4 regions of the Janthinobacterium sp. 13 genome follow, and region 1 is predicted to be linked to each of the others. Evidence: predicted binding sites of a transcription regulator. Region 1 holds the regulator's gene; each other region holds the start of a gene.

What was found. The regulator sigma-54, encoded in region 1, starts transcription at its own class of promoters, with help from an activator protein. The targets are predictions, from matches to a motif close to TGGCANGNAANCTGCTTT.
Region 2: CLU94_RS10300 (TorF family putative porin) is a predicted target of sigma-54. The motif match lies at 2,251-2,268, and genes of this name have one in related genera.
Region 3: urtA (urea ABC transporter substrate-binding protein) is a predicted target of sigma-54. The motif match lies at 3,492-3,509, and genes of this name have one in related genera.
Region 4: CLU94_RS08995 (beta-propeller fold lactonase family protein) is a predicted target of sigma-54. The motif match lies at 2,167-2,184, and genes of this name have one in related genera.

What each region holds. Positions count from the first base shown of each region.
Region 1 covers NZ_PEEQ01000001.1:2,551,970-2,556,962, forward strand. Annotated here, with positions in the region: gene CLU94_RS11220 (enoyl-CoA hydratase/isomerase family protein) at 1-954, opposite strand, end outside; gene hpf (ribosome hibernation-promoting factor, HPF/YfiA family) at 1,083-1,445, opposite strand; gene CLU94_RS11230 (RNA polymerase factor sigma-54) at 1,515-2,993, opposite strand; gene lptB (LPS export ABC transporter ATP-binding protein) at 2,998-3,753, opposite strand; gene lptA (lipopolysaccharide transport periplasmic protein LptA) at 3,753-4,334, opposite strand; gene lptC (LPS export ABC transporter periplasmic protein LptC) at 4,360-4,971, opposite strand.
Region 2 covers NZ_PEEQ01000001.1:2,347,022-2,352,014, forward strand. Annotated here, with positions in the region: gene CLU94_RS10290 (ammonium transporter) at 1-1,041, opposite strand, end outside; gene CLU94_RS10295 (P-II family nitrogen regulator) at 1,053-1,391, opposite strand; gene CLU94_RS10300 (TorF family putative porin) at 1,403-2,170, opposite strand; gene CLU94_RS10305 (accessory factor UbiK family protein) at 2,440-2,688, shown strand; gene CLU94_RS10310 (YifB family Mg chelatase-like AAA ATPase) at 2,803-4,323, shown strand; gene CLU94_RS10315 (hypothetical protein) at 4,388-4,933, shown strand.
Region 3 covers NZ_PEEQ01000001.1:5,179,838-5,184,830, reverse strand. Annotated here, with positions in the region: gene urtC (urea ABC transporter permease subunit UrtC) at 1-518, opposite strand, end outside; gene urtB (urea ABC transporter permease subunit UrtB) at 515-2,116, opposite strand; gene urtA (urea ABC transporter substrate-binding protein) at 2,185-3,438, opposite strand; gene CLU94_RS22870 (DUF4349 domain-containing protein) at 3,638-4,426, opposite strand; gene CLU94_RS22865 (transglutaminase-like domain-containing protein) at 4,443-4,993, opposite strand, start outside.
Region 4 covers NZ_PEEQ01000001.1:2,069,180-2,074,172, forward strand. Annotated here, with positions in the region: gene adh (aldehyde dehydrogenase) at 1-801, opposite strand, end outside; gene CLU94_RS08995 (beta-propeller fold lactonase family protein) at 1,146-2,102, opposite strand; gene CLU94_RS09000 (TonB-dependent receptor family protein) at 2,307-4,445, shown strand; gene CLU94_RS09005 (substrate-binding periplasmic protein) at 4,505-4,993, opposite strand, start outside.

The DNA.
Region 1 (4,993 bases):
GGCGCGCACGCCCTCGAGCACTTCGCCATGTTCGAAATTATGGCGTACCACCGTGCGCTCCAGGCGCAGGCAATCGGCCACGCCCAGGTGGGCGCCCCGCTGCAGCAATTCCAGGGTCACCGACATCATCAAGGGCGAACGCAGGCGCATGGCCGCCAGCGCCTTGGCGGCGAACGCACTGTCGTCCTGCGCCAGCGAGGCCATGATGGCCGCCACCGAACCGGCGCTGAAATGGCGGTCCAGCGCCGCGCGCGCCGTGGCCAGGGGAGAAACGCCTGCCTCGGCCTGGAATGGCGCCGCCAGCGCCTTGATGGCCACCGGCAAGGCCTCGCCCGGCGTCGATTCAAACAGGTCCAGCAGCGCCCCCATCTGCGCTTCGGGCAGGTAGACATCGGCCAGGCCCGTGTACAGGGCGTCGGCCGCGTTGATCGTCAAGCCCGTCAAGCCCAGGTACAGGCCCAGCTGGCCGGCCAGGCGGGACAGGAAATAACTGCCGCCCACGTCCGGAAACAGGCCAATATTGACTTCCGGCATGGCCATGCGCGTGCGGCCCGTCACGATGCGCAAGCGGTTGCCTGGCCCGGCTTGCGCCACGCCCATGCCGCCGCCCATCACCACGCCATCCATCACGGCGATATACGGTTTCGGGTAGAAATGAATTAAATGATTTAAAGCATATTCTTCCGTAAAGAAATCTTCCAGCAGGGCGCTGCCGCCTTGCGGCGTGGCCAGGCCCGCATCGTAAAAGAAACGGATGTCGCCACCGGCGCACAGGGCTTTGTCGCTGCTGGAGCGGATCACGACGGCGTCCACCTGCGGATCGTCGCGCCAGGCCAGCAGGGCCGAGCTCAGGGCGCGCACCATCTCCAGCGACAGGGAATTCAAGGCTTTCGGACGGTCGAGCACGATGTGCCCGGTGCGGTTGCGGATGGAAGTCTGGACGAAGTCGCTCATGGCAGGCAGGAAAGAAGTGAAAGTGCGAATATTCTAATGCCTGCGCGGGGAACATTGCGTTCCGCTGGGCGCAAAAAAGGGCGCAATGTGCGCCCTTAGTTGATCACAACTGCTGGAAGCGGGTGGCCTTAGACGGCGACGACGGCTTCTTCCTCGGAGTTGTCTGGCAGATGCTTGATCGCCTCTTTACCGTGCCCTTGCACTTTGGTTTTGTATTTCATCACTTGCCTATCGAGCTTGTCGATCAGGGTATCGATCGCGGCGTACAGGTCGTGCGCCAAGCTTTCCACATAGACAGTCTTGCCGCTCAAACGCAGGTTGACTTCAGCCTTTTGACGTTTTTCTTTCTCTTTGAGGTTATCCACGGTCAGAATCACGGCGATATCGATGACTTGATCGAAATGACGTTTCACGCGCTCCAGCTTCGTTTGTACGTATTCACGGATGGCTGGTGTCACTTCGAGATGATGTCCGCTGATGGTGAGATTCATACACACTCCTAAAGATGATCGGGTTCGTGCGGTCCATCCTATCCGGCCCGCAGAGGAACCGAAAAAAACTTACAAACACTTACGCAGGCTCACTGGCGGAATTTTTAATGCTTCCCGGTATTTGGCAACAGTACGTCGCGCAATCACCATGCCTTGTTCCCCCAGCATGTCCGCAATCTTACTGTCGGATAAAGGATTTTTAGGGTCTTCTGCTCCTGTCAGTTGCACGATCAATGCCCGTATCGCCGTCGATGACGCTTCGCCCCCCGCTTCGGTGGCGACGTGGCTACCAAAGAAATATTTCAACTCGAACATGCCGTGCGGGGTCAGCATGTACTTTTGAGTTGTTACCCGCGAGATAGTACTCTCGTGTAAACCCAGTGTATCAGCTATTTCACGGAGCACAAGGGGGCGCATGGCAACGGCCCCATGCGAGAAAAAGTTCTTTTGTCTTTCTACTATCGCCTGCGCCACGCGCAGGATCGTGTCGAAGCGCTGGCGCATGTTCTTGATCAGCCACTTGGCCTCCTGCAACTGTGCGCCCATGGCGCCCTCCCCCTTGCCCTGCTTGAGCAAGTTGGCGTACATGGCGTTGACGCGCAGGCGCGGCATGACGTCGTTGTTCAGGGTGACTTGCCAGCCATTGCGCGCGCGCTTGACGACGACGTCGGGCACCACGTAATCGGACACGTCCGAGGCGAACACGGCGCCCGGATGCGGATTGCACTGGCGAATCACCGTCTGCGCTTCGCGCAAGTCTTCATCGTCGCAATCGAGGGCTTTTTTCAGCTTGTTGAAATCGCGCTGGGCAAACCAGGCCAGGTGCTTTTCCACGATGACGAGGGCCATGCGCCGCGTCACCATGGCGATGTGCGGCAAGCGCTTGATTTGCAGGGCCAGGCATTCGGACGCGTTGCGCGCGCCCACGCCCGGCGGATCGAAACTTTGCAGCAGCGACAAGGCCGTGCGCATCTCGTCGGCGTCGATTTCCAGCTCTTCCGGCAGGCGCGCCAGGATGTCGTCGAGCGACTCTTCCAGGTAGCCATTGTCGTCGAGCGCGTCGATGATCAGCTCGACCAGCGCGCGGTCGCGCAATTCGAGCACCGTCACGCGCATCTGCTCCATCAGGTGTTCGCGCAGAGTGCAGTGATGGGCCTCCAATTGCGGACGCGAATCTTCGTCGTCGGGCGCCTTGCCCCGGCTCGCCTCACTCCAGTCGCTGTCGCCGCCATCCGCGGCGACCGGGCTGTCGCCCCCCTCGCCGTCAAACGCCTCCGCTTCGGCCGGCGCCGCGGGCGCCTCCTGGCCTGGCGGCTGGGGCGGCGCTTCGGCCGGCGCGGCCGTGGAACTCAAGGCCCCGTCGGACAGCAGGCGCAGCGAGCGGTCGAGCGGATCGTCGAGGCGTTCGAGCAAGGGATTGTCCGTCAGCAATTGCTCGAGTTCCTGGTGCAATTCCAGAGTAGACAATTGCAACAGGCGTATCGATTGCTGCAACTGCGGCGTCAGTGCCAGGTGCTGCGAAGTGCGCAGCTGCAATGATTGTTTCATTGGCTTACATGCGGAAGTGTTCGCCCAGATAGACCCGGCGTACCGACTCGTTCGCAATGATGTCGTCGGGGCGTCCCGACGCCAGCACCGAGCCCTGGTTGATGATGTAGGCGCGGTCGCAAATACCCAGCGTCTCGCGCACATTATGATCGGTAATCAGCACGCCGATATTGCGCTCCTTCAAGAAACGCACAATGCGCTGGATCTCGATCACGGCGATCGGATCGACGCCGGCGAACGGCTCGTCGAGCAGCACGAAACGGGGATCGGTGGCCAGCGCGCGGGCGATTTCCACGCGGCGGCGTTCGCCACCGGACAGGGACAGCGCCTGGTTCTCGCGCAGCTTTTCAATCTGCAAGTCGGCCAGCAATTTATCCAGCCGCTCCTCGATCTCGGCCTTCGTCAGCGGACGGCCTTCGACGGTCTGGATTTCCAGCACGGCGCGGATATTGTCTTCCACCGTCAGCTTGCGGAAGACGGACGCTTCCTGCGGCAGGTAGGACAGGCCCATCTGCGCGCGGCGGTGGATCGGCAGGCTGGAGATATCCACGCCGCTGATATCGATGCTGCCGCCATCGGACGGCACCAGGCCGACAATCATGTAGAACGAGGTAGTCTTGCCGGCGCCGTTCGGGCCCAGCAAGCCCACCACTTCGCCGCATTCGACTTGTAGCGAAACATCATGCACGACTTGCCGCTTGCCATAGGTTTTTTGCAGCCCGCGAACGATCAGGGTGCTGCCGCAACGTGTATTTTCCATTATTTCTTTCCTGGCGCGGGCGTGGCCGGCGCTTTCTCCGCTGCCGGCGCCTTGGTCTTCGGCTGGATCACCATGCGCACGCTGCCGCCATCGGCGGTGCTGGTGCCGCTGTTGGAATTTTCCATCGCAAATTCTTCCTTGCGGCTGTCATACGAGATGAAAGCGCCATTGGCCACATCGGTGACTTTCGCGCCTTCCAGGCGCGTCAGCTTGGCTCTGGAAAACAGCTTCACCACTTCCGTCTTGTTGTCGTATTCCACGCGCTCCGCCTCGCCTTCGACCCACAGGTCGCCCGCGCCATCGCGCTTCTGGCGGAAGGTCGCAAGCTTGCCGGGATCGGCCCAGAAGGTGATGAACTGGTAGCCTTGCGGGTCTTCCGTGATCAGAGCCCGGCCCGCCTTCATGGTCAGGGTCCCCTTGACCAGCACGACGTCGCCCGTCAGGGTGCGCACCTGCTTGACGTCATCGACGTGGCCGCTGCGTGCCGTGATGACGGCTTCCTTCTCGGAATCGGCCTTCTCGGCATGCGCCACGCCCATGATGGCCAGCGAAAATACGGTCAACAGCAAGATGTTCTTCATAGTATGGTTTCCTTGTTTCATTCTGTCATTTTGCCGCCGCGGCCGGGCGCGGTTTCGGCGGGAGTACCATGCGCAGCGCATTCTGCACTTCCACCACGCCGGTGGCGTTATTCGCCTTCATGCCGACGCCATTGATGCGCGAGGCGCCCGTCAGGATATCGACAGGCACGTCCGTTTCCATTCTTTCCTCGTCCGGGAACACCGTCAGCGCTTCCGTCTTGACCGTCAGGTTCTGCGCCTTCGGACTGGCCACGCGGTCGATCACGACCTTGCGGTGCAGTTGCAGCCGGGTATTGTCCTGGTCGATATGCGCCAATTCCGCATTCATGTTCATCGGCGGCATGCCTGGCGTGAGCTTGCGCACGAAGGGCTGGTCGATATCGGACGAATCGTCCAGCGGATAATGCGTGAGCTTGGTGCCCGACACGATATAGCTGGGCTTGCCCGTCAAGTCCATGCGCACCATGCTGAAATTGGTGATGAAATAGTCGGGTTCATCCAGATGCTTGCTGGCCGTGATGTCCTGGCCATTCTTGTTCATCACCTCGAGCAGCCAAAAGCTGCCCAGCGCGACGACAACCGCGCCCAGCACGGTAAAAATCATGCGCCAGCGATGGGCGCCTCCTGGCTTACGCATAGGGCTTCACTCTTTCAAAGGT
Region 2 (4,993 bases), 200 kb from region 1:
CTTGCCCTTGGAAATCCATTCGCCAAACACCCACGACAGGGTGGCGGCGGCCGTTGCCAGCAAGGTATTGACGAAGGCCAAAGCCGCCACGTCGCCCGCTTCCAGCGAGGAACCGGCATTGAAACCGAACCAGCCCACCCACAGCAGCGAAGCGCCTATCATGGTCATCGTCAGCGAGTGCGGCGCCATCGATTCGCGGCCGTAACCGACGCGCTTGCCGATCATGATGGCCCCCACCAGGCCGGCGACGGCGGCGTTGATGTGCACCACGGTGCCGCCGGCGAAGTCCAGCGCGCCTTTTTGCCAGATCCAACCCGCCTTCAGGGCTTCGCTGGCCGAGGTGGCGGCGTTGGTGATCAGGTCAGGACCGGTCCAGAACCACACCATGTGGGCCGCTGGCAGGTAGGCGAACGTGAACCACAGCACGACGAAGGCCAGCACGGCGGCAAACTTGGCGCGCTCGGCAAAGGCGCCGACGATCAACGCGCAGGTGATGGCGGCAAACGTGCCCTGGAAAGCGACGAAGACGAACTCGGGAATGACGACGCCCTTGCTGAAGGTGGCGGCGGCGGCGAACGTGCCCTTGGCCGGATCCCAGATGCCGTTCAGGAACAGGCGGTCGAAGCCACCGAAGAAGGCGGTTTTTTCCGTGAAGGCGATCGAGTAGCCGTAGATGCACCACAGGACGATGACCAGCGCGAACACCATGAACACCTGCATCAGCACCGACAGCATGTTTTTGGAGCGCACCAGGCCGCCGTAGAACAGGGCCAGGCCGGGGATCGTCATCAAGATCACCAGCAAGGTGCTGATCATCATGAAACTGGTGTCGCCCTTGTTGGCAACGGGCGCGGCGGCTGGCGCGGCAGCGGCCGGGGCCGGTGCGGCTGCATCAGGCACGGGCGTCACGGCCGGGGCGGCAACGGCCGCGGTCGTGGCCGCCTCCGTCTTGGCGGGCGCATCGGCAAAGCTCGGCGTGGCGACACCAAACGCACACAGACAGGCTATCCCGGCTAGCAATTTTGTTATATTTTTATGCATCAATATTCCCCTTAGAGCGCTTCGTTGCCGGTTTCACCGGTACGGATGCGGATGACCTGTTCCAGGTTGTAGACGAAAATCTTGCCATCACCGATTTTACCGGTACGCGCGGCGCCTTCGATCGCTTCGATGGCCTGGTCGACAATGGCGTCATCGACGGCCGCTTCAATCTTGGTTTTTGGCAAGAAATCAACGACATACTCGGCGCCACGGTAGAGTTCCGTGTGACCTTTCTGGCGGCCGAAACCCTTGACTTCCGTGACGGTAATGCCTTGCACATTGATAGCCGACAAAGCTTCGCGTACTTCGTCCAGTTTGAACGGTTTAATGATTGCAGTAATCATTTTCATGACTGTCTCGCTTAAAAGGTTTTCGATACGGTCAGCACGAGACCGGATTTCGCCAGATTCTTGCCATTCGGTGCCAACGATACGATATTGGCCTTGACGACCGCCAGGGCAACGGTCGCCATGCCGAAGTCCTTGGTCACGCCGATCTTGTAATCGCTGTAGCTGAGGGAATCGTTGTGCTCGACCTTCTGGCGCCCGGCGTGCAGATTCAAGATGTAACCGTCGTGCACCTCGACGTTGGCGCCCACGTCGAGGTAGCCGCTGTTCTTGCTGTCGGCCACGCCGAACAGATTGGTGGTCGAATGCGAGTACTTGATGTACGCGGGGCCATAACCCAGCTGGCCGTACAGCTCGAAGGTGTTGGCATTGGTGCTCAGTCCATTCGATGGGTAGAAGTAGTACAGGCCGCCCACGTCATAGGTAAAATCCTTGCTGATCTCGCCCCGCTTGCCGCCGTAGATATCCCATTCCAGATTGGTATCGCCGCCGCCGTCCTTGATCCATTTGATGCTCGACAGCCAGGTGCCCACATACAGGCCCGTCGGGTTATGGGTATAGTCGGCACCGCCGCTGATGGCCGGGTTCAAGCGGCTTTGCGAGATGCCGCGGTAACGGTAATCGCTGGTCAGCGCCACGTTGTAGCTCACCACGTTATCAGGTACCGCTTCGGCCACAGCAGGCGCCGCCACTGCATCCTGGGCCATGGCGCTACCGCACAAGGCGGTCATGGCCAGCGTCAACGCTGCAGCTAAAGTCATGTTCTTGGACAGATTCTTCATGGCGATTCCCTTTTATTGAACTTTTAAAGCGGTTGAGGTTTAAAATCTTGGCTGGAGATCACAAAGCGTTCATACCTTCTTTAGCAGAATACGTGCCAGCTCTATTGCCACCTTGACAGGTGCATTTCCGTCCATACATACCCTGCACACGGCCAGGAATGCGGCAACGGACTGCTGAAGCACAATGAAGCGCCCAGTTTCGCACCAGATTAACGCTGCTGTGCACCGCAATGGTGCGATGCACAGGCCGCACCATAAAAGGACTGACCATGGACATGAATACCTTCTTTAACGACTTGCAGGGCAAGATCCATCAAGCCATCGAAAACTCGCCGGCCAAGGATATAGAGAAAAATGTGAAATCGATGATGACCCAGGGCTTCGCCCGCCTCGATCTCGTCACGCGCGAGGAATTCGATATCCAGGCGCAAGTGCTGGCCAAGACCCGTGCCAAACTGGATGCACTGGAATTGCGTCTGATCGAACTGGAAACGCGCCTGAACGATCCAAAAGCCTGAACCGCTGCTGCACGCAGGGCGCCGTAATCGGCGACCTTGCTGGCATACCTCAAGCCTCACACCTTTTCAAGCGCTAGACTGATCCTGCCCGCGTCCGCGCTACAGGGGAGTCTGATGAGCCTGGCCGTCCTGAAAAGCCGCGCCCTGGCCGGCATGGAGGCGCCCGAGGTAAGTGTCGAAGTCCACCTTGCCAATGGCTTGCCTTCGTTTACGATAGTCGGCCTGCCGGATACGGAAGTGAAGGAGTCGCGCGACCGCGTGCGTGCCGCGTTGCAAAACTGCGGCTTCGAGATGCCGGCGCGGCGCATCACGGCCAATCTGGCGCCGGCAGACTTGCCCAAGGAATCGGGCCGCTTCGACTTGCCCATCGCACTGGGCATCCTGGCCGCCTCCGGCCAGTTGCCGGGCGACCAATTACAGCACTATGAATTCGCGGGCGAACTGTCGCTGTCTGGCCAGTTGCGTCCCATCCGCGGCGCCCTGGCCATGACCTTTGCCATGCAGCGCAGCCAGTCAGGCACGCCACGCGCCTTCATCCTGCCGCAGGCGAACGCGGACGAGGCGGCTCTCGTCAGCGATGCCTGCATCTATCCCGCCCACAGCCTGCTCGAGGTCTGTGCGCATTTTGCCAGGCACGCCAGCCAGACTGCCCTGCAACGCCACCAGCCCGTGCTGGCACCGCACGCTTTTCCCTATCCCGACTTTGCCGACGTGCAAGGGCAGCAGCAGGCGCGACGCGCACTGGAAGTGGCGGCAGCGGGCGGTCACACCGTCCTGATGGTGGGACCACCGGGCGCAGGCAAGACCATGCTGGCCAGCCGCTTCCCTGGCGTGCTGCCGCCCATGAGCGATGAAGAGGCGCTGGAATCGGCGGCCGTGCATTCGCTGGGCAGCCACTTCAAGGTGGAGCATTGGAAACGGCGGCCCTATCGCGCCCCGCACCAGACGGCGTCCGGCGTAGCCCTGGTGGGCGGCGGCAACGTGCCACGGCCAGGTGAAATCTCGCTGGCACACTGCGGCGTGCTGTTTCTCGATGAAATTGCCGAATTCCACCGCCGGGTGCTCGACGTGCTGCGCCAACCCATGGAGTCGGGCGTGATCAGCATTTCACGCGCGGCACGCCAGGCCGAGTTTCCTGCCCGTTTTCAATTGATTGCCGCTATGAATCCCTGCCCGTGCGGCTATCTGGGCCACGCTTCCGGTCGTTGCCGCTGTACGCCAGACGCCGTATTGCGCTATCACAATCGTCTGTCGGGCCCCCTGCTCGACCGTATCGACCTGCAGATTGAAGTGGCCGCCATGCCGCCGACGGCGCTGGGGCGACGTGCAGGCGCCGGCGAAAGTACGCAAGCGATCGCCACGCGGGTAGCGGCAGCCTATGCCTTGCAGTTGGTACGCCAGGGAAAAGCGAACCAGCAGCTGAGCAACACGGAAATCGAACAACATTGTCGCCTGGAACCACATGGCGAACAGTTGTTACATGGCGCCATGACGCGCCTGCACTGGTCGGCGCGCACCTACCACCGGGTGCTGCGCGTGTCGCGCAGCATCGCGGACCTGGCGGGCAGCCCCGCCATCACGCAAGCGCATGTTGCCGAAGCGATCCAGTACCGGCGCGTACTGCGCGAGATATAAGGCAAGCGGTGAACCCTACACGTGCACGATTGCGCGTGATTGGCAGCGCTGCTACCATCTGCTGATGAAAAAAACATCACTTGCCCTCTTTCTGGCTACGCTCGCGGCCGCCAGCGTCCTGTCTGCCTGCAGTCCGAAATTCGACTGGCGCGACTATCGCAGCCCCGACGCCCAGTTCACGGCCCTGTTTCCGGGCAAACCGGCCGTGCTGACGCGCGAGATCGATCTCGACGGCAAGAAAGTCAGCCTGACCATGACGGCCAGCGAAGTCGATGGCAATACCTTCGCCATCGGCAGCGCCATGCTCGACAGTGCGGAACAGGCACAAACGGCCCTGCCCGCCATGCAGACAGCCCTGTTGAAAAATATCAATGGTGTCGTGCGCAGCGAGAAATCCGCGTCGACGGCCAGCAGCACGGCGGCCGGTAGCCATCAACGCAGCGCGCTGAGCGTCGAAGCGACGGGGACGCAGCAGGGCAAGCCCGTCCTGCTGGTCGGCCGTTTTGTGGCGCAGGACAAACGCATCTTCCAGATCATCATACTCGGTGAAGAAAGCAAGCTGTCGCGTGACACCATCGACACGTTCATGGACTCGGTGAAACTGGATTGAGACTTAACGATCGCTTAAACGGATGTTTTCACGGTAAACACGCTCTTGTAAATACGTGCG
Region 3 (4,993 bases), 2.6 Mb from region 1:
GCATACGTCATCGCTTGCGTGATGATGGAAAAATACACGCCCTTGATGCGCGAGCGGAAGGCAAAGTAACCGAACACAAAGGCCAGTACGCCCGGCACCAGCACGACGAGGGCCATGCAATACCAGAAATGTTCCGTGAAAGCCCAGTACCACGGGTAGGTTTTCCAGTCGAGAAAGACCATGAAGTCGGGCAAGCTGCTGTGGTACTGGCCCTGGTCGCCGATGGCGCGCATCAGATACATGCCGTGCGCATACGCGCCCAGGGCAAAGAACACGCCGTGGCCCAGGGACAATATCCCCGTGTAGCCCCAGACGAGGTCCAGCGCCAGCGCGGCCAGCGCGTAGCACATGAACTTGCCCACCAGCGCCACCGTATAGGCGGACACGTGCAAAGCATGCCCTTCGGCAAACGCCAGGTTAAAAATCGGCAACAACGCGGCCAGTAATGTACAGGCGGCAATCGCCAGCCACACGGGCCGCGTGAACAAGCCAGGCTTGATTTGATGGGAGGTAATCATTCGACGCTGCGTCCCTTCATGGCAAACAGGCCCTGCGGCCGGCGCTGGATGAAAATGATGATGAATATCAAAATGGCGATCTTCGCCAGCACGGCGCCCGCCACCGGCTCGAGGAATTTGTTCACTTCGCCCAGGCCCAGCGCGGCAATCACGGTGCCGGCCAGCTGGCCCACGCCGCCGAGCACCACCACCATGAAGGAATCGACGATATAGCTTTGCCCCAGGTCCGGTCCCACATTGCCCAGCTGCGACAGGGCCACGCCGCCCAGGCCCGCGATGCCGGAACCGAGGCCGAAGGTCAGCATGTCGACCTTGCCCGTGGCCACGCCCACGCAATCGGCCATGCGGCGGTTTTGCGTGACGGCCCGCACGAACAGGCCCAGCCGCGTCTTGTTCAAGATCAACCACACGGCCACCACGACGACGATGGCAAAAACGATGATGGCCAGGCGGTTGTACGGCAGCACGAGGCCGCCCAGCACGGTGACGCCGCCCGACATCCAGGCCGGATTGGCCACTTCCACGTTTTGCGCGCCAAAGATCGTGCGCACCGCCTGCATGAGGATCAGGCTGATGCCCCAGGTGGCCAGCAGGGTTTCCAGCGGCCGGCCATACAGCCAGCGGATCACCGTGCGTTCCAGCACTACGCCCACCAGGCCGGAGACGAAAAAAGCGGCCGGCAAGGCGGTCAGCAAATACCAGTCCTGCACGCCAGGCAGGAAGTGGCGGAAAAACAGCTGGCACAGATACGTCGTGTAAGCGCCTATCATCAGCAGTTCGCCGTGCGCCATGTTGATGATGCCCATCAAGCCGAACGTGATGGCCAGGCCCAGGGCCGCCAGCAGCAGCACGCTGCCCAGCGAAATGCCGTAAAACACATTGCCGGCAAACTCCATGCGCGCCACCCGTCCCTTGATCTGGCGCATGGTCTCGATGGCGGCCAGTTGCACGGCCTCGTCCGGCTCGCCGGCCTTGCCATCTGGCCCTTTCTCCAGCATGGCTTGCAGCACGGGCAGCAGGCGCGCATCGCTGCTGCCGGCCAGCGCCTGCACGGCGGCCTTGCGCGTGGCGACGTCGGGCGCATGCAGGTTGGCGCTGGCGATCAGCACCTGCAATATCTGTTTGATGTCAGCATCGCTTTCCTGCCCCAGCGCCGCGCGGATCAAGGGAAGCTGCGCGGGATCAACCGCCTTTTGCAAGGCTTGCGCGGCCGCCAGCCGTTCGGCCCGTTCCGGTGCCAGCAGTTTCAGCCCCGACAAGGCGCCCGCCACGGCCGAGCGCAAGCGGTTGTTGACCATCACGCCATCGATGCCGTCGGGCAGCGGCACGTTCTTGCCGAGTGCCGGGTCAAGCGCCTGCTCGCCGTCGACGATGTACACCTTGCCGTCGGGCGTGGCGTACAACGCGTCGTCCTGCAAGGCTTGCAGCACACGGGCGGCCTCGGGCGTGGCAAGGGCGGCGATCTGCGCGACGGCGGCGACACGGGCGTCAGGGTCATCGCCGGCCAGCGGCTTGAGCAGGTCTGGAGGGATGGCAGCCTGCGCCATGGACGACAGGCACAGGCAGGCGAAGACCAGCAGCGATGTGAATAGCCTCATTGATATCCCGGGAAAGCGTTGATGGTCGGCGCCACCGGACGCATGGCCCGATGGCGCCGGCGTGGCTTTTACAGCTTTTGCTTGCCCTCATTGCCCTTGATAAACGGGCTCCACGGCTGGGCGCGTATTGCTTCCTTGGTTTTCCAAACGACATTGAATTGCCCATCAGCCTTGATTTCGCCGATCATCACGGGCTTGTGCAAGTGGTGATTCGTGGCATCCATGGTCAGGGTAAAGCCGGACGGCGCCTTGACGCTCTGGCCGGCCATGGCGGCGATCACCTTGTCCGTGTCCGTCGATTTCGCCTTTTCCACGGCTTGCGCCCACATGTGGATGCCGACATAGGTCGCTTCCATCGGGTCGTTCGTCACGACCGACCCCGCGTTCGGCAGCTTTTGCGCCACCGCATACGCTTTCCACTGCTTGATGAAGGCCGTATTCACGGGATTCTTGACGGATTCGAAATAATTCCAGGCCGCCAGATGACCGAGCAGCGGCTTGGTATCGATGCCGCGCAACTCTTCCTCGCCCACGGAAAACGCGACGACGGGCACGTCCGTGGCTTTCAAGCCCGCATTGCCCAGTTCCTTGTAGAACGGCACGTTGGAATCGCCATTGATGGTGGAAATGACGGCCGTCTTGCCGCCCGTGGAAAACTTCTTGATGTTGGCGACGATGGTTTGATAGTCGGCGTGGCCGAATGGCGTGTAGACCTCGCTGATGTCGCCATCCTTGACGCCTTTGCTTTTCAGGAAGGCGCGCAGGATCTTGTTGGTGGTGCGCGGATACACGTAGTCCGTGCCCAGCAGCACGAAGCGCTTGGCGCCGCCGCCATCCTTGCTCATCAGGTATTCCACGGCGGGAATCGCCTGCTGGTTCGGCGCGGCGCCCGTATAGAACACATTCTTTTCCAGCTCCTCGCCCTCGTATTGCACCGGGTAAAACAGCAGGCTGTTGAGTTCCTTGAACACGGGCAACACCGACTTGCGCGACACGGACGTCCAGCAGCCGAACACGACAGCCACCTTATCCTGCGCCACCAGCTGGCGCGCTTTTTCCGCGAACAAGGGCCAGTTCGATGCGGGATCGACGACGACGGCTTCCAGCTTCTTGCCCAGCACGCCGCCCTTGGCATTGATCTCGGCAATCGTCATCAGCGCCACATCCTTGAGCGACGTTTCGGAAATGGCCATGGTGCCCGACAGGGAGTGCAAAATGCCCACCTTGATCGTATCGGCGGCCAAGGCTGCCTGCATATAGGTGGAGGTGGCCAGGGCCAGTGCGCCGGCGGCGGCCGCTTTCAGGATGATGCGTCGTGACATGGGGACTCCTGTGATGGGTTCGTGGGGGGTCGAGCTGGGCCTGCGATGTTGTTAAAGCAGAATGCATGCCAGCGCCAGCAGGTGTCCGCCATGGTGCACGGGGCCAGCGCCGCACGAAAAAAAACCTGGCTGCACAAGGACTGTGCAGCCAGGTTTCAAATTGCCGTAAAACGGTGCGTAGGAAGCAACAATCCCGACATCAATCCTTGCGCGGCGCGCCCCGCAGGCGGCGCCAGCCCTTGCGGCCCAGCGGGAACAGCAGCACGAAAGCGATCAGCCACGGCAGGATGTAGGCCATGGCCGTGATGGCGTTGGCCACGCCTTCCGACAGGTTTTCCGTGAAATTGCCCAGCGCGCGCTTGACGGGGCGCCAGAACGATTGCTTGCCTTCGGCGCTGATGGCCACGTTCAGCAAGTCCGTATCGATGCGCTGCATCAACAGCGCGTTGGCGGCCGTCGCCTGCTCCAGTTCCACTTGCACGGTGGCCAGCTCCTTGGTCACCTTGATGAGGGCATCGACGTTGGTGCCCGAGCGCTTTTCCAGGTCTTGCAGCTGCGCCTGGTATTGCTTGAGCATTTCCAGGCGTTTCTTGCTGTCGAGCACCGGACGGCCCAGGTCTTCCACCTTGGTGCCCTGGCTGGTGACGTCGCCTTCGGCCGCGACCAGCGCGACCAGCTTCCTGATGCCGGCCGGCTTGGCGCGCATGCTGATGCGCGCATGCAGGTAGCGGCCGCTGTCGACGCTGGAATCGAGCAGCAGGCAGCCGTTTTCCGTATCGGCCTTGCAGGCGGCGACCACTTTTTCATACAGGGGACGCACTTGCGCCTCGTGCGTATCGACGCTGACATTATGTTCATAGGCAAGAAACTCGCTGCCCTTTTCCTTGCCATCGAGACGCGCGGCGCTCGACTGCCCGCCGCTCTCGCCCTTGCTGCCGCAACCGGCCAGCAGCATCAGGCCCATCAGGCCAATACAGATTTTTTTCATGGTTTCTTTCTTTGGATTATTTTTGCAACGGCAACAATTCGATATCGGGCAGGTGCGCCGCCACTTCCTGCACCGTCGCATGGCCCGTCAGGGAGGCGATCACCTGCGGCAACGGCGCCGGCCAGATTTCCGGCAAATCGCGTTCCTCCGGCGCCAGCACGGGAAAGGCCAGCTGTTCCCGTGGCGGCGTGAAGGCGGCAGCGACGCCGGGCTTGTTGCCGCGCGCATCGATGCGGTACCAGCCAAACTCCTGCAGATACACGACGTTCAAGCCATGCAGGCAGAACGGCGGCCCCACTTCGCCCACGGCCAGGCGCTGGTAGCACAGGCCGGCAGGAATGCCGTTGGCGCGCAGCAGCGCCGCCAGCAGATGGCTCTTCGCATAGCAGTAGCCCGTGCCATGCTGCAAGACGTCGGACGCCCGGCAAGTGACGGGATTGCGCTGGTAATCCCAGCTGTGGGCGACCTCGTCGCGCACGAAGGCAAAGCAGCGGGCCGCGATCGCGGCGTCGCCCACCGCGCCCTCCGCCAGCGCGGCCGCCCTGGCGCGCACGGCCGGATGGTCGC
Region 4 (4,993 bases), 480 kb from region 1:
CGACTTGCCGCCCAGTTCCAGGGTGACGGGAATCAGGTTTTGCGCCGCATAGCCCATGATCAGACGGCCCGTGCCCGTTTCACCCGTAAAGGCGATCTTGGCGATGCGCTTGCTCGACGCCAGCGGCTTGCCCGCTTCCAGGCCGAAACCATTGATGATGTTCAGCACGCCAGGCGGCAGCAAGTCGCCGATCAGCTCGATCAACACCATGATGGAAGCCGGAGTCTGCTCGGCCGGTTTCAAGACGACGCAATTGCCGGCGGCCAGGGCTGGCGCCAGTTTCCACACGGCCATCAGGATAGGGAAATTCCACGGGATGATCTGGCCCACGACGCCCAGCGGCTCATGGTAGTGATAGGCATAGGTTTCCGCATCGATTTGTGCGACGGAACCTTCCTGGGCGCGGATGCAGCCGGCGAAGTAACGGAAATGGTCGATGGCCAGCGGAATGTCGGCATTCATCGTTTCGCGGATCGGCTTGCCGTTGTCGATGGTTTCCGCCGTGGCGATCAGGCTCAGGTTCTGTTCGATGCGGTCGGCGATGCGGTTCAGGATATTGGCGCGCTCGGCAGGCGAAGTCTTGCCCCATGCCTCCTTGGCGGCGTGCGCGGCGTCCAGCGCCAGCTCGACGTCTTCCGTCGTGGAACGGGCGATTTCGCAAAACGGCAAGCCCGTGATCGGGGTGATGTTAGGAAAGTATTCACCTTTTACTGGTGCAACGAATTTGCCGCCGATGTAATTGTCATAGCGTTGTTTGAAGGGATTGGCTACGCCCAGTTTGCTGATGTCTGCGAGATTCATGTCGTCCTCTATCGGGTTAATTAGAATGGAAATACTTAATTAAAATCAAACGTCCTGGTACAGATGGGGTGAGTACACGGAGTCTTCCGCAAATGCCGTGCCAGCTCGCCGTCCCACTACAAACTTAGCCGGTTTTGCCCCCGTTACAAGGGCGTGGCGTCAATCCCGGCCCGCTTTTCAGCGCATGCCCCGGACTTGGGTGGGGGCGTGGCTCTGTTTGCGTTTTGAACAAGGTGGCGGCATCCTGTTCCAATCCGGGCCAGCCCTGCTTTGCCGCCACGCCGCCGCTGCACAATGGAACAGGTGTACCAGACTGGAACACCTGCGCCTGTGCCATGAAGGAATCAACGAATCACCACGCCCCATGGCAATTCACCCACGGCAATATCGGCCACCTTGCGCGCGCTGGCCGTGTCGATGACGGACACGCTGTTCGAGCGGCCATTGGCCACGTACAGCTTGGCGCCGTCCGGCGTGATGGCCATGTTCCACGGGCGCTTGCCGACGCCAATCGTGGCCGTGACCTGATTGCTGGCCGTGTCGATCACCATCACCGTTCCGTCGATGCCGTTCGAGACATACACCTGTTTGCCGCCGGGATGGACGGCGATGCCATTCGCATTCTTGCCCGCTGGAATGGTGGCAATCGCCTTGCGCGCGGCCATGTCGATCACGTAGACGGCATTGACCAGTTCGCACGCCACGTAGGCGCGGCCCGAGTCCGGACTGAAACCGATGCCGCGCGGCCGCAATCCCACGGCGATGGAAGCGACCTGGCGGCGTTGCGCCACATCAATGACATCGACTTGCTCCGCCTCTTCCGCGCTGACCAGCAGCCAGCGCCCATCCGGGCTGAAGACGGCGTGTTCCGGATTGCGTCCCTGCACCTTGATATCGGCGAGCAAGGTACCTGTCTGGCCATCGAGCAAGGCCACGCTATTGTTTTCCTCGACGGCAACGGCCACGTGACTACCGTCTTGCGAGGCACTGACGCCTTCGGGCGACTTGCCCAGCGCCACCGTGCGCACGGGCGCGCCGCCAGCATTGTCGATCAGCAGCAAGGCGCTGCTGGCGGCATCCGTGACAAACAATTGCCGCCCGGCGGGGTCGGCGGCGATGCCACGCGGACGCTTGCCTGCGGCGATCTGGCGCACCACCTGGTCGGTCGCCGTGTCGATCACGCTCAAGGTGCCCGACTTTTCATTGGGAACGTAGGCAAAAGGAGCGGCCTGGACAGCGGTGCTGGCGAGCGCCGGCAGCAGCCAGCACACCTGGCGCAAGCGCGAGAAGAAGTTGGGCATAATCACCTTTTCAATGGCAAAACGAGGGAAAAGCGCGCCGCATCGGCGCCTCTGACAATTACCGTATGCAAACGCCGTGCCACTGACACGCGTATAATTTCAGCCCACCAATGGAGACATGGCAGGCATATTGCTTGATACACCTACGCAGACCTGTACCGCGCACGCGATCAAGCAGGCTTTTATTCACATTGGAGAATCCGCATGCAGCATCGTTTCCGCCTGAACACCATCGCCAGCCTGTTTGTCGCCGGCAGCGCCACCCTCGCCCCCCACGTCTTTGCCGCCGAGGCAGCTGCCCCGGCCAACGGACAATTCATGGATACGGTGGTCGTCAGCGGCAGCCGCATCGCCCACCCCAGCCAGGAAGTGCCGGCGTCCATCGACGTGGTCGACAGCGCGCGCATCCAGGATGGCCAAATCCGCGTCAACGCGTCGGAAGCGCTGGCCGCCGTGCCGGGCCTGGTCGTGCAAAACCGCCAGAACTACGCACAAGACTTGCAAATCTCGTCGCGCGGCTTCGGCGCCCGCTCGGCCTTCGGCGTGCGCGGCGTCAAGCTGATCAGCGATGGCATTCCCGCCAGCATGCCCGACGGCCAGGGCCAGGCCGCCACCTTCAACCTCGATACGGCCGAGCGCATCGAAGTGCTGCGCGGACCGTTTTCTGCCATCTACGGCAACCATTCGGGCGGCGTGATCCAGCTGTTTTCCAAGGATGGACAAAATCCCCCTTCCGTCGAACTGAATGTGACGGGCGGCAGCTACGGCACCAGCAAGGTGGACTTGACGGCGCAAGGCCAGGCAGGCGGCATCGGCTACGTGCTCGACGGCTCGCGCTTCCGCACGGACGGCTTCCGCGACCACAGCGCCGCCACGCGCGAACAAGCGTTCGGCAAGATCACCGTCAAGCCCACCGCGGACAGCAAGCTGACCATCGTCGCCAACAGCTTGCACCAAGGCAACACGCAAGATCCGCTGGGCGCCACTTGGCCCACGTTTGCCGCCAACCCGCGCGCCGGCGAAATCGACACGACGGACACGCAAAACCCGAAACGCACCCTGGCCGACCGCTACAACACCCGCAAGAGCATCGACCACCAGCAGATCGGCGCCACTTATGAACAGTCGTTCGGCGATGACCGCCTGCACGTGATGGTGTATGGCGGCAACCGCGACGTGATCCAGTACCAGGCGTTTACCAAGGGATTCCAGGCGCCGCCCAGCCATTCGGGCGGCGTGGTCGATTTCCAGCGCCAGTTCTATGGCATCGACACCAACTGGCTGCACGTGAACCAGCTGGCCGGAGGCAAGCTGAGCACGACTATCGGCATCGACTATGGCCGCTCCAGCGACGACCGTACCGGCTATGAAAATTTCATTGGCAATAGCTTTGGCGTAAAAGGCAAGCTGCGCCGCGACGAGCAGGATGTCGTCTCCAGCCTCGATCCGTATATCCAGGCGGAATGGCAAGGCGGCCCGTGGCTGCTCAGCGCAGGTATGCGCTACAGCAAGATGAAAGTGGCTGTCGACGACCATTTCCTCAGCAACGGCAACGATAGCGGCAGCCTGGAATTCAGCCACACGACGCCCGTGCTGGGCCTGCTGTATAAACTGACGCCGAACGTCAACGTCTACGCCAGCGCCGCGCGCGGTTTCGAAGCGCCCACCCTGAATGAACTGTTTTACTCGGGCACAGGCGGCGGCTTCAATTTCAACTTGAAGCCCGCCACCAGCACCAACCTGGAAGCCGGTGTCAAGGCCAGGATCGCCAACAACACGCACGTGAATGCGGCCTTGTTCCAGATCAAGACCAACGACGAACTGGTGGTCGACAAGTCCAGCGGCGGGCGCACCAGCTATCGCAATGGGGGTAAAACCTTGCGCCAGGGCATGGAAGTGTCGCTGGATTCGAACCTGCCATATGGCTTCACGACCAAAGTGGCGCTCACCAGCCTGCATGCCGTGTATGACCAGGCATTTGGCGGCGTGCGCGAAGGCAGCCGCTTGCCGGGCGTACCCAGCGCCAACCTGTTTGCGGAGCTGGCCTGGAAAGATACGTTCGACCGCTTTGGCGCAGCGCTGGAAAGCGTGGCCAGCAACCAGGTCTACGCGGAAGACAGCAACATCGAAAAACCGGCGCCCGGCTACACGGTATTCAATGCGCGCGTCAACGCCAGGCAAAACGTGGGCAATTGGCGCTTCAAGGAGTTTGCCCGCCTGAACAACCTGTTCGACAAGACCTACGTGGGTTCCGTCATCGTCGGTGACAGTAACAAGCGCTACTATGAAGCGGCGCCGGGACGCAATTGGTTGCTGGGCGTCAGCGCCCAATATAGTTTCTAAAACTAAAAAGCCCGCGCCTCTTCCGATGCGCGGGCTTTATTGTCATTCAACATGGCCTGCTACGGCCGTGCTTCCTTCACCCCATATTTCTCGAAGATGGCTTTCAATTCGCCGCTGGCCGCCATTTCGTTCATGGCTGCCTGCAGCAACTTGCCCACGTCGAGCTGCTGGCGGCTGACGGCCAGGCCCACCGCCCAGCCCGCACGCGGCAGGCGGGCGAACGCCACTTCGCTCATGGGGAAAGCGGGATCGCTTTTCAGTACCGATTCGATTTCCGAACGGTTGGCCAGCACGGCGTCGAGCTTGCCCGCCTGCAATTGCTGCAAGGCTTCGGCTGCCGTATCGAAGATGCGCACGTCGTCGCGGTACTTGCCATTGTCTTCGCCCAGCATCAGCATGGCCGCGATCGACACCTTTTCCACGCCGATGCGCTTGCCGGCCAGCGAGGCGACGCCATCGAATTGCGGCACGGCTTGCGCACTGCGCGCCAGGCGCACGGTTTCCACATAGTATGGCGCGAAGATCTCGACCTTGTCGTTGTCCGCCAT